DNA from 3 places in the Arthrobacter phoenicis genome. Region 3 is predicted to be linked to each of the others. Evidence: riboswitches for the same ligand, from Rfam matches in the RefSeq annotation. Region 3 holds a riboswitch; each other region holds the start of a gene.
The links. Region 3 has a riboswitch for S-adenosylmethionine ahead of metX (homoserine O-acetyltransferase MetX). Riboswitches for the same ligand answer to the same signal wherever they lie in the genome.
Positions count from the first base shown of each region.

Region 1: it holds a riboswitch for S-adenosylmethionine, as region 3 does, so the genes downstream of both, ABC337_RS14035 (aminotransferase class V-fold PLP-dependent enzyme) here and metX (homoserine O-acetyltransferase MetX) in region 3, are expected to answer to the same signal.
Region 2: it holds a riboswitch for S-adenosylmethionine, as region 3 does, so the genes downstream of both, ABC337_RS09130 (DUF1737 domain-containing protein) here and metX (homoserine O-acetyltransferase MetX) in region 3, are expected to answer to the same signal.

Region 1 covers NZ_JBDFMK010000001.1:2,989,331-2,992,593, reverse strand. The annotation lists gene rsgA (ribosome small subunit-dependent GTPase A) at 1-309, shown strand, start outside; gene hisN (histidinol-phosphatase) at 400-1,212, shown strand; SAM riboswitch class IV at 1,311-1,424, shown strand; gene ABC337_RS14035 (aminotransferase class V-fold PLP-dependent enzyme) at 1,459-2,874, shown strand; gene ABC337_RS14030 (class I SAM-dependent methyltransferase) at 2,930-3,263, shown strand, end outside.
Region 2 covers NZ_JBDFMK010000001.1:1,959,059-1,962,321, reverse strand. The annotation lists gene ABC337_RS09135 (PIG-L deacetylase family protein) at 1-705, opposite strand, end outside; SAM riboswitch class IV at 1,172-1,284, shown strand; gene ABC337_RS09130 (DUF1737 domain-containing protein) at 1,400-1,615, shown strand; gene ABC337_RS09125 (rhodanese-like domain-containing protein) at 1,612-2,019, shown strand; gene ABC337_RS09120 (O-succinylhomoserine sulfhydrylase) at 2,016-3,227, shown strand; gene ABC337_RS09115 (glutamate--cysteine ligase 2) at 3,253-3,263, opposite strand, start outside.
Region 3 covers NZ_JBDFMK010000001.1:511,878-515,140, reverse strand. The annotation lists gene ABC337_RS02385 (bifunctional o-acetylhomoserine/o-acetylserine sulfhydrylase) at 37-1,353, shown strand; SAM riboswitch class IV at 1,537-1,652, shown strand; gene metX (homoserine O-acetyltransferase MetX) at 1,666-2,814, shown strand; gene ABC337_RS02375 (MFS transporter) at 3,006-3,263, shown strand, end outside.

The DNA of each region.
Region 1 (3,263 bases), 2.5 Mb from region 3:
CTAAAGGTCACGGACGCCCCGGCCGGCAGCTGGATCATCGACACCCCCGGCATCAGGTCCTTCGGGCTGGCCCACGTGGACCCGGACCGCATCCTGCGGTCCTTCCCCGACCTGGCCCCCGGCACCGAGGACTGCGAACGCGGCTGCAAGCACGACGCCACCGCCGTCAACTGCGGCGTGGACGCGTGGGTGCAGGCGGGCCACGCGGGACCCTCCGGCCCGGCCCGGCTGGCCTCGCTGCGCCGGCTGCTGGGCACTGACCCGCGGCAGGAAGCCCAGGAAACCAAGGAACTGGGCACCGTCTCCTGACCGTACGTCACTCCTTCGCCCCGCGGTTGATCAGGCCGTCCGGGACGTGGCCTCCCCGGCCGGGGCGCGTTTAGACGGTAGTTTGGAAGCATGAGCCAACCCGCGTCGAGCTACAACGATGACCTGCGCCTTGCCCACGTCCTGGCGGACTCGGTCGATTCCCAGACCATGAGCCGCTTCAAGGCCCTTGACCTCAAAATCGAGACGAAGCCGGACCTGACGCCGGTCACCGACGCCGACAAGGCCGCCGAGGAAGCCATCCGCGGCCAGCTCTCCCGCTCCCGCCCCCGCGACGCCGTCCTGGGCGAGGAGTTCGGCAGCTCGGGCCACGGCTCCCGCCGCTGGATCATCGACCCGATCGACGGCACCAAGAACTTCGTGCGCGGCGTCCCGGTCTGGGCCACCCTCATCGCTTTGGTGGACGAGGGCGAACCGGTGGTCGGCGTCGTCAGCGCCCCCGCCCTCGGCAAGCGCTGGTGGGCCGCCAAGGGCGCCGGCGCCTACACGGGCCGCTCGCTGGCCGCCGCCACCCGGCTGCGGGTCTCCAACGTCTCGGACCTCTCGGATGCCTCCCTCTCCTACTCCAGCCTCGGCGGCTGGAAGCAGCGCGGCAACCTGGACGAATTCCTGGGCCTGACCGAGGAGGTCTGGCGCACCCGCGCCTACGGCGACTTCTGGTCCTACTGCCTGGTGGCCGAGGGCGCCGTCGACATCGCCTGCGAGCCGGAGCTGAACCTCTACGACATGGCCGCACTGGTCCCGATCGTCACCGAGGCCGGCGGCCGGTTCACCTCCCTCGAGGGCGAGGACGGCCCGTTCGGCGGCAACGCCCTGGCCACGAACTCGATCCTGCACTCCGAGGTCCTCAAGCGGCTCAACCCGAACCTGGACGACCTGCTCTAGAGCTGCGCCTTTTCTGGGGGCCCGTTCCGCGTAACACAGCGCTTCACATTGCCGCGCCCCTTTCCGGGGCGCGGCACTTCTGTCCTAGGCTCGAAACAGGTCACGAGTGCCAGCGCTAAACCCCGGTTTGCTGGCCGGCAACCCTCCTTTCGCGGCGGGGTGCCCCGGGTGACGACCTGGCCGGTCCGGAGCGGACCCGGCAAGCGCGGATCCCCTGCACGCGGGGTCCTTTTCGAGCGAGGTCCCATGTCGACTGCCATTTTTTCATCCCCAGCATCCATCCCCACGGCTGCATCCGCTGCCCGCACCCCGCTGGCCGCCGTGACCGGCGCCGAGATCCAAGCGCCGCTGATCCAGGGCGGCCACGTCCGCTACGCCAATCTGGACTACGGCGCCTCGGCCCCCGCCCTGTCCGTGGTCTCTGCCTACCTCAACGAGATCCTGCCCTACTACGCCAGCGTCCACCGCGGTGCCGGCTACGCCTCCCAGCTGAGCACCTCGGTGTACGAGAACGCGCGGACCATCGTGCGGGACTTCGTCGGCGGCCGGCCCGACGACGCGGTCATCTTCACCCGGAACACCACCGATTCTCTGAACCTCCTGGCCGGGTGCCTGCCCACCGCCGGCGGCCGGCACCTGGGCGAGGTCCTGTACCTGGACATCGAGCACCACGCGAACCTGCTGCCGTGGCAGGGCGTTCCGCACCGCAGCGTCGTCGCCGCGCCCACCCTGGCCGGGACGCTGGCGCGGCTCCGGGCGGAGCTGGCCGCGGGCGGCATCAGCCTGCTCGCGGTCACGGGCGCGTCGAATGTCACCGGCGAGATCCTGCCCGTCCGGGAGCTGGCGGCGCTGGCGCACGAGCACGGGGCCCGGATCGTCGTCGACGCCGCGCAGCTGGCCCCGCACCGCCGGATCGACGTCGCGGCCGACGGCATCGACTATGTTGCCTTCTCGGGGCACAAGCTCTACGCACCGTTCGGCGCGGGCGTCCTGGTGGGGCGGCCGGACTGGCTCGATGCCGGAACGCCGCACCTGGCCGGCGGCGGCGCCGTCCGCGACGCCCGGCTGGACGCCGTCAGCTGGACCACCGGACCGGCCCGGCACGAGGGCGGCTCCCCCAACGTCCTCGGCGCGGCCGCCCTGGCCCGCGCCACCCAGGCGGTCGCCGCCCTGGACGAGGCATCCTGGCACGGCCACGAGGATGCCATCCGGTCCTTCCTTGCCGACGGCCTGCGGGAGATCGACGGCGTGAGCGTGCACCACATCTTCGAGGAGACCGACCGCGGGGAGGGCTGCGGCACCATCGGCGTCGTAAACTTCTCGGTCGCGGGGTACGACGCCGGACTCGTCGCCGCGTACCTGTCCGCCGAGCACGGGATCGGCGTGCGGGACGGCCGGTTCTGCGCGCATCCGCTGCTCAGGCGGTTGGGCCTGCCCGCCGGGTCGCTGCGGGCCAGCTTCGGCCTGGGCTCCCGGCTCGAGGACGCCGAGCGGCTGCTGGCCGCGCTGCGGACGCTGCGGCGCGACGGCCTGGGCTGGGACTACGTGGTGGATGCCGGGCGCTGGGTACCGGCGAACGACACCCGCAGCTACCCGCACTGGGCGCCCAACACCCCCGGCACCGCCGGGGCTGCCCCCTGCACCCTCGACGGCCCCGAATAGCCGGTTTGCGGTAGATTCGACGGGTATCTTCCCGAGCTGCCGAAGGAGAGTTCACGTGGCAGGCGGCGGCCCCAAACTGCATCAGACCCGGCGGAAGGAGCTCGGAGCGAGCTTCCAGGACGGCGGGGAACACTATGACCGGGTGCGGCCCGGCTATCCCGCCGACTCCGCCGACTGGCTCATCCCCGCCGGAGCCCGGGACGCGGCCGACGTCGGGGCGGGCACCGGAAAGTTTACCGCCCTCCTCGTGGCCCGCGGCCTGGCCACGGCCGCCGTCGACCCGTCGGCGGACATGCTGGACCAGTTGCGCGCAGTCCTCCCGGGCGTCCCGGCCACGGTGGGGACCGCCGAACACACCGGGCTCCCGGCGTCGGCGTTCGACCTGGTGA
Region 2 (3,263 bases), 1.4 Mb from region 3:
GGGGTTGAATTCCCGGGTGGCGGAGGGGCTCTCGTAGCAAAGAATGGAGTGATGCTGCCGGGCGGCCCGCAGGGTGGCCTGGTGCACCGCCTGGTGGTCCTGGTGCTGGTCGTGGTTGGAGTGGGTGAGGATGATGTCCGGGTTGAAGCGCACGATCGCGTGCTCGATGGCGCCCACCATTTCCTGGCTGTGGCGGTGCAGCTCGGTGTCCGTGAAGTTGTGGTGGATCATGCCGGTCAGGCCCATGAAGGTGGCGCCGCGCTGGGCGTCCAGCGAACGCTCCAGGGCGTTGCCGCCGCGCTTGCCGTCGCTCATCACCAGCCCCTGCACCTCGTGGCCGGAGTCGACGAACTTGGCGAGCGTTCCGCCGCAGGCCAGCTCCAGGTCATCCGGGTGGGCGCCGATGGCCAGCACCCGGCGGGGCTGACGGGCCGGGCTTCCGCCGGTGCGCAGGGCGGTCAGCGCGATGGCGAGGGCGGTGAGTCCGCCCAGGGTGGCGGTCAGGTCCGCGGTCTGCCAGAACTCGGAGGCGTCCAGGGCAAAGGCGGCGACGTTGGCCAGCAGGAGCACTACGCCGGTGGCGAGGGAAATCCGGCGCAGAAGTTCGGGACGGCGCAGGCGGCGGTGGAACCAGGATTTCCCCACTGCCGCTGCGACCAGCAGCGCAATCAGCAAGACGATTATCAAGACGTAAATCGAGACCATGAATCTTTCCAGTTCTTCTTCGAGGTGCCGGCCGCCACCAGTGCTGTGCCGGACAAAATGATGGATCTGCAACCCGCCCGGCAGAGGCTGCCGGGTTCTGGAGGGAAGGATTGCTTGTCAAAGAACCGGTCCGCGGTATCCCGGCGGAGACGTCAAAACCCATGCGCCAGCGGCGCTGCGCAAACGGCCGGAAGCGGCCGCGCAGCGGGTGCTGAAAAGGCGTATGCGGTATGTGGAGACCCAGCTGAGACCTTGGACTGCCACTTCAGTAAACGTGACGCCCCTATCGGAAAACCCGAGTAGGCAATACCCGAAAAGCATTCGGCCACCGCGGACGAGATCGACTTTTTGTACTCGATCAGGACGGGCGCGATACTCGGTTGGGCTGCGGAGGACAGCCTCCCGTGACCGAACATGACGGGGTCGACGCGCGGGTGCGGGCCCCGGGGTGCTAGGTTTTTTGCAGAGTAATGAGAACCGGTGCCAAGCCCTGACTGGCCGGTCGGCAACCCTCCTTTTGCGGCGGGGTGCCTCAGGTGACTACTCGGCAATCGACCATTCGAGCTGCAAGCGTGAACGTAAGGAGTTTGTCGTGTCCGACGCGACCCCGCCCCCAGTCCCCACTCCCGGAACCGGCACCCCGGCCACCCCTCCCGCACAGGCTGCCGCCCCCGCGGAGCGGCTAGCCTACCGGCTGCTGACCGGCCCTGACGACCGCAGCTTCTGCGAGCGGATCTCGGCCGCCCTTGCCGACGGGTATGTGCTGCACGGCAGCCCGGCCGCAACCTTCAATGGCACCTCGGTGATCGTGGCGCAGGCCCTGGTGCTGCCGGCCGCCGTCGCGGAGGCGGACGCCGCGGTGGCCCGCGCCGTCGACGTCCTGGAGTTCGACGGGCGGGCAGGAGCATGAGCTACGCCGGGGACCTGACTCCGCAGGCGGCCTGGGAACGGGTGCAGTCCGGCGCGGTGCTGGTGGACGTCCGCACCCGCGCCGAGTGGGCGCAGATCGGCGTCCCGGTGACCGGCGGTGCGGCCGCTGAGCCGGTCTTCATCGAGTGGACCCGGGCCGGCGGCGTGCCGAACGAGGCCTTCCTCGACGAGCTCCGGCAGCGCGTTCCGGCCGACGCCGAACTGCTCTTCCTCTGCCGGTCCGGGGCCCGCTCCGTCGCGGCGGCAGGGGCTGCGTCGGCGGCAGGATTCGCCGTCTACAACGTGCTGGACGGGTTCGAGGGCCAGCCGGATGAGTCCGGCGTCCGCCGCGTCAACGGCTGGAAGAACGTGGGCCTGCCGACCGACGGGACCCGCACCGCATGAGTTTCAATCCCGAGGCCGCGGACTGGAGCCCGGACACCCAGGCCGTCCGTGGCGGCCTGGACCGGACCGGCTTCCAAGAAACCACAGAGCCGATCTTCCTCAATTCCGGCTTCGTCTACGAATCCGCCGTCGCCGCGGAGCGGGCCTTTACCGGCGAGGACGAGCGGTTCGTTTACTCCCGCTACGGCAACCCTTCGGTGGCCACTTTCCAGGAGCGGCTCCGCCTGCTCGAGGGCACCGAGGCGTGTTTCGCGACGGCATCGGGCATGTCCGCGGTGTTCACCGCCCTCGGCGCGCTGCTCGGGGCCGGGGACCGGGTGGTCGCTGCCCGGTCCCTGTTCGGATCCTGCTTCGTGATCCTCAACGAGATCCTGCCGCGCTGGGGCGTGGAGACCGTCTTCGTCGACGGCCCGGACATGGACCAGTGGCGTGAAGCGCTGGCTGAACCCACGACGGCGGTCTTCTTCGAGTCGCCGTCGAACCCGATGCAGGAGATCGTGGACATCGCCGCCGTGAGCGGGCTGGCGCACGCCGCCGGCGCCACCGTGGTGGTGGACAACGTCTTCGCCACCCCGCTGCTGCAGCGTTGCACGGACTTCGGCGCGGACGTGGTGGTCTACTCCGGCACGAAGCACATCGACGGCCAGGGCCGGGTGCTGGGCGGCGCGATCCTGGGCAGCAAGGAGTTCATCGAGGGCCCGGTCCGGCAGCTGATGCGCCACACCGGACCGGCGCTGTCCGCCTTCAACGCCTGGGTGCTGACCAAGGGCCTGGAAACCATGTCGCTGCGGGTCAACCACGCCTCCGCCTCGGCGCTGCGGCTGGCCGAGTGGCTCGAGGAGCAGCAGGCAGTGACCTGGGTGAAGTACCCGCTCCTGGCCTCCCACCCGCAGCACGAGCTGGCCGCCAGGCAGATGAAGTCCGGCGGGACGGTGCTGACCTTCGAACTGGCTCCCCCGGCCGGCAGGTCCGCCAAGGACGCCGCCTTCGAGCTGCTTGACGGGCTGCGGATCGTCGACATCTCCAACAACCTGGGCGACTCGAAGTCGCTGATCACGCACCCGGCCACCACCACGCACCGGGCCATGGGCCCGGAGGGGCGGGCGGCTATCGGGTTGAGCGACGGCGTGGTGCGGCTCTCCGTGGGACTGGAGGACCCGGAGGACCTGATCCGGGACCTGGGCCAGGCCCTGGCGCGAATCCAGTAATCCTCAGAGGCGTGGAACGCGCGGCCTAGAACCGGC
Region 3 (3,263 bases):
GCCGGTGCCGTCCTGAGCCCAGTCACAGGAGACGCCATGTCCAACGCCTGGTCCTTTGAAACCCGCCAGATCCACGCCGGCCAGCAGCCGGACGCCGCCACCGGCGCCCGCTCGCTGCCGATCTACCAGACGACGTCGTTCGTCTTCCCGAGCGCCGAGAGCGCCGCGAACCGGTTCGCCCTGGCCGAGCTCGCCCCCATCTACACCCGGATCGGCAACCCCACCCAGGACGCCGTCGAACAGCGCATCGCCAGCCTGGAGGGCGGCCTCGGCGCGCTGCTGCTCAGCTCCGGGCAGGCGGCGGAAACCTTCGCCATCCTCAACATCGCCGAGGCCGGGGACCACGTGGTGGCCAGCCCCAGCCTCTACGGCGGCACCTACAACCTGCTGGCCCACACGCTGAAGAAGTTCGGCATCTCCGTGACCTTCGTGGCGGACCCGGACAACCTGGACCAGTGGCGCGAGGCGGTGCAGCCGAACACCAAGCTGTTCTTCGGCGAGGTGGTCTCCAACCCGCGCCAGGACGTCCTGGACCTCGAGGGCATCTCGGATGTGGCCCACCAGGCAGGGGTGCCGCTGATCGTGGACAACACCCTCGCCACCCCGTACCTGATCCGGCCGCTGGAATGGGGCGCGGACATCGTGGTGCACTCGGCCACCAAGTACCTGGGCGGCCACGGCTCGGCGATCGCCGGCGTGATCGTGGACTCCGGGAAGTTCGACTTCGGCGCGGACCCGGAGCGGTACCCCGGCTTCAACACCCCGGACCCGAGCTACAACGGGCTGGTCTACGCCCGGGACCTGGGCGCGGACGGCGCACTGGGGGCCAACCTCTCCTACATCCTCAAGGCACGGGTGCAGCTGCTGCGCGACCTCGGCTCCGCCGTCGCGCCCTTCAACGCCTTCCTGATCGCCCAGGGCATCGAGACGCTGAGCCTGCGGGTGGAGCGGCACGTCGCCAACGCCACCCGGGTGGCCGAATGGCTTGAGGGCCGGGACGACGTCGAATCGGTCGCCTACGCGGGACTGCCCTCGAGCCCCTGGTACGAGCGCGGCAGGAAGTACGGTCCGCGCGGCACGGGCGCCGTCGTCTCCTTCGTCATCGCCGGGGGAGTGGAGGCCGGCAAGCGCTTCGTCGACGCCCTGGAGCTGCACTCGCACGTGGCGAACATCGGCGACGTGCGCTCACTGGTGATCCACCCGGCGTCGACCACGCACAGCCAGCTCACCCCGGAGCAGCAGGCGGTGGCGGGCGTCCACCCGGGCCTGGTCCGGCTCTCGGTTGGCCTGGAGCACATCGACGACATCCTGGCGGACCTCGACGCCGGCTTCCGCGCCGCGAAGGCCGGCTAGTCCCGGGACCCCTGCCGGATTTCCCCACCTTTGCGGGCCCGACGGCGGCCGGCGCGGCGTGTCCGCGGCGACCCGCCGGCCGCGGCGCCCAAAGGTGGGGAAACGGCGCGGCCGGGCGGGCGGCTGTCACATGCAAGTCACAATCTTGGCCACGGCACCGCCCTCTTTCGTACACTCGGTGCAGGTCATGAGTGCCAGCGACAGCCCCGGCTTGCTGGCCGGCAACCCTCCTTTTGCGGCGGGGTGCCCCGGGTGAAGACCTGGCCTGCCGGTCAACTGACGGCAGGCAAGCGCGAAGTGAGGTCTTTTAACATGACGATTGCCGTCACCCGAACGGGTGTACCCGCCACCAGTCCCGCAGCAGGAAACACCGCCGTCCCCGACGGCACCGTGCAGTACGTGTCCGTCGGCGCTTTGGAACTCGAATCCGGGGCCGTCCTGCCGGAGGTGGTGCTGGCCTACGAGACCTGGGGCACCCTGAACGCGGACGCCTCCAACGCCGTCCTGATCGAACACGCCCTCACCGGGGACACCCACGTCACCCGCGGCGCCGGCGGGGAACCCGGCTGGTGGGAACAGCTCGCCGGCCCCGGCGCGCCCGTGGACACGGACCGGTACTTCGTGGTGTCCATCAACATCCTCGGCGGCTGCTACGGCTCCACCGGCCCGTCCACGCCGGCACCCGACGGCCGGCCCTGGGGGTCCCGTTTCCCGCTCGTCACCCTGCGGGACAGCACCGCGGCCGAGGCCCGGATGGCCGACGCGCTGGGGATCAACCGCTGGCACGCCGTGCTCGGCGGCTCCCTCGGCGGCGCCCGGGCACTGGAGTGGGCCGTCAGCTACCCGGAACGCGTGGGCCGCTGCGCCGTGATCGCCGTCGGCGCCTACAGCACCGCCGAGCAGATCGCCTTCGCCCAGGCCCAGACCCTCGCGATCCGGCAGGACCCGCGCTTCAATGGCGGCGACTACTACGGCGGGCCCGAGCCGCACGAGGGCCTGGCGCTGGCCCGGCGCATCGCGCACATCACCTACCGCTCCGCTGCCGAACTGGAGGGCCGCTTCGGCCGGACCGGGCAGGACGGCGAGACCCCGCTCGCACCCGGCCCGCTGTCCGGCCGCGGCCGCTACCAGGTGGAGAGCTACCTGGACCACCAGGGCAACAAACTGGTGCAGCGCTTCGACGCCAACAGCTACATCGCCATCACCGAGGCGCTGATGAGCCACGACGTCGCCCGTGGCCGCGGAAGCCTGCAGCAGGCGCTCGCCGGGGCCACCGCCGAGTTCTTCATCGCCGCCGTGGACTCGGACCGACTGTACTTTCCCGAACAGTCCCGGGAGCTCGCGGCGGCCCTGCCGGGGGAGGTGCCCGTGCACGTCATTTCCGCCCCGATCGGCCATGACGGGTTCCTGACCGAGATCGGCCAGCTGGGCGGCGTCCTCCGGGAGGCGTTCTTCGCCTGAGCCTTACGGCTTCTTCGCAGGCTCTTGCCGGGGACTGATGTGCAATTTTGCAGATAGGCTCTGCGCGATTGGTCGTTGAGGCTCCGGCGGTGACGCTCCATACTCGTGGAGAATGACCGCGTGTGGTCCAACTCACACGGAGTCAGCCCAGTAAGCCGCAGGGTGTCGATGGCGACACCGAAGGAGTTCTTATGAGCACGGAAAACGCCGCCGCGAGGCGCGCAGAGGAAACCGACGTTAAGGCGTCCGGCCTCAAGAAAGTCGTCGCCGCCTCCATGGCCGGCACGGTGGTGGAGTGGTACGAATTCTTCCTCTACGCCTCCGCCGCCACCCTGGTCTTCGGCAAGGCCTTCTTCCCCAATTCCCAGACTGAGTTGGACGGCATCCTGGCCGCCTTCCTGACCTACGCCGTCGGCTTCGTCGCCCGCCCCATCGGCGGCATCGTCTTC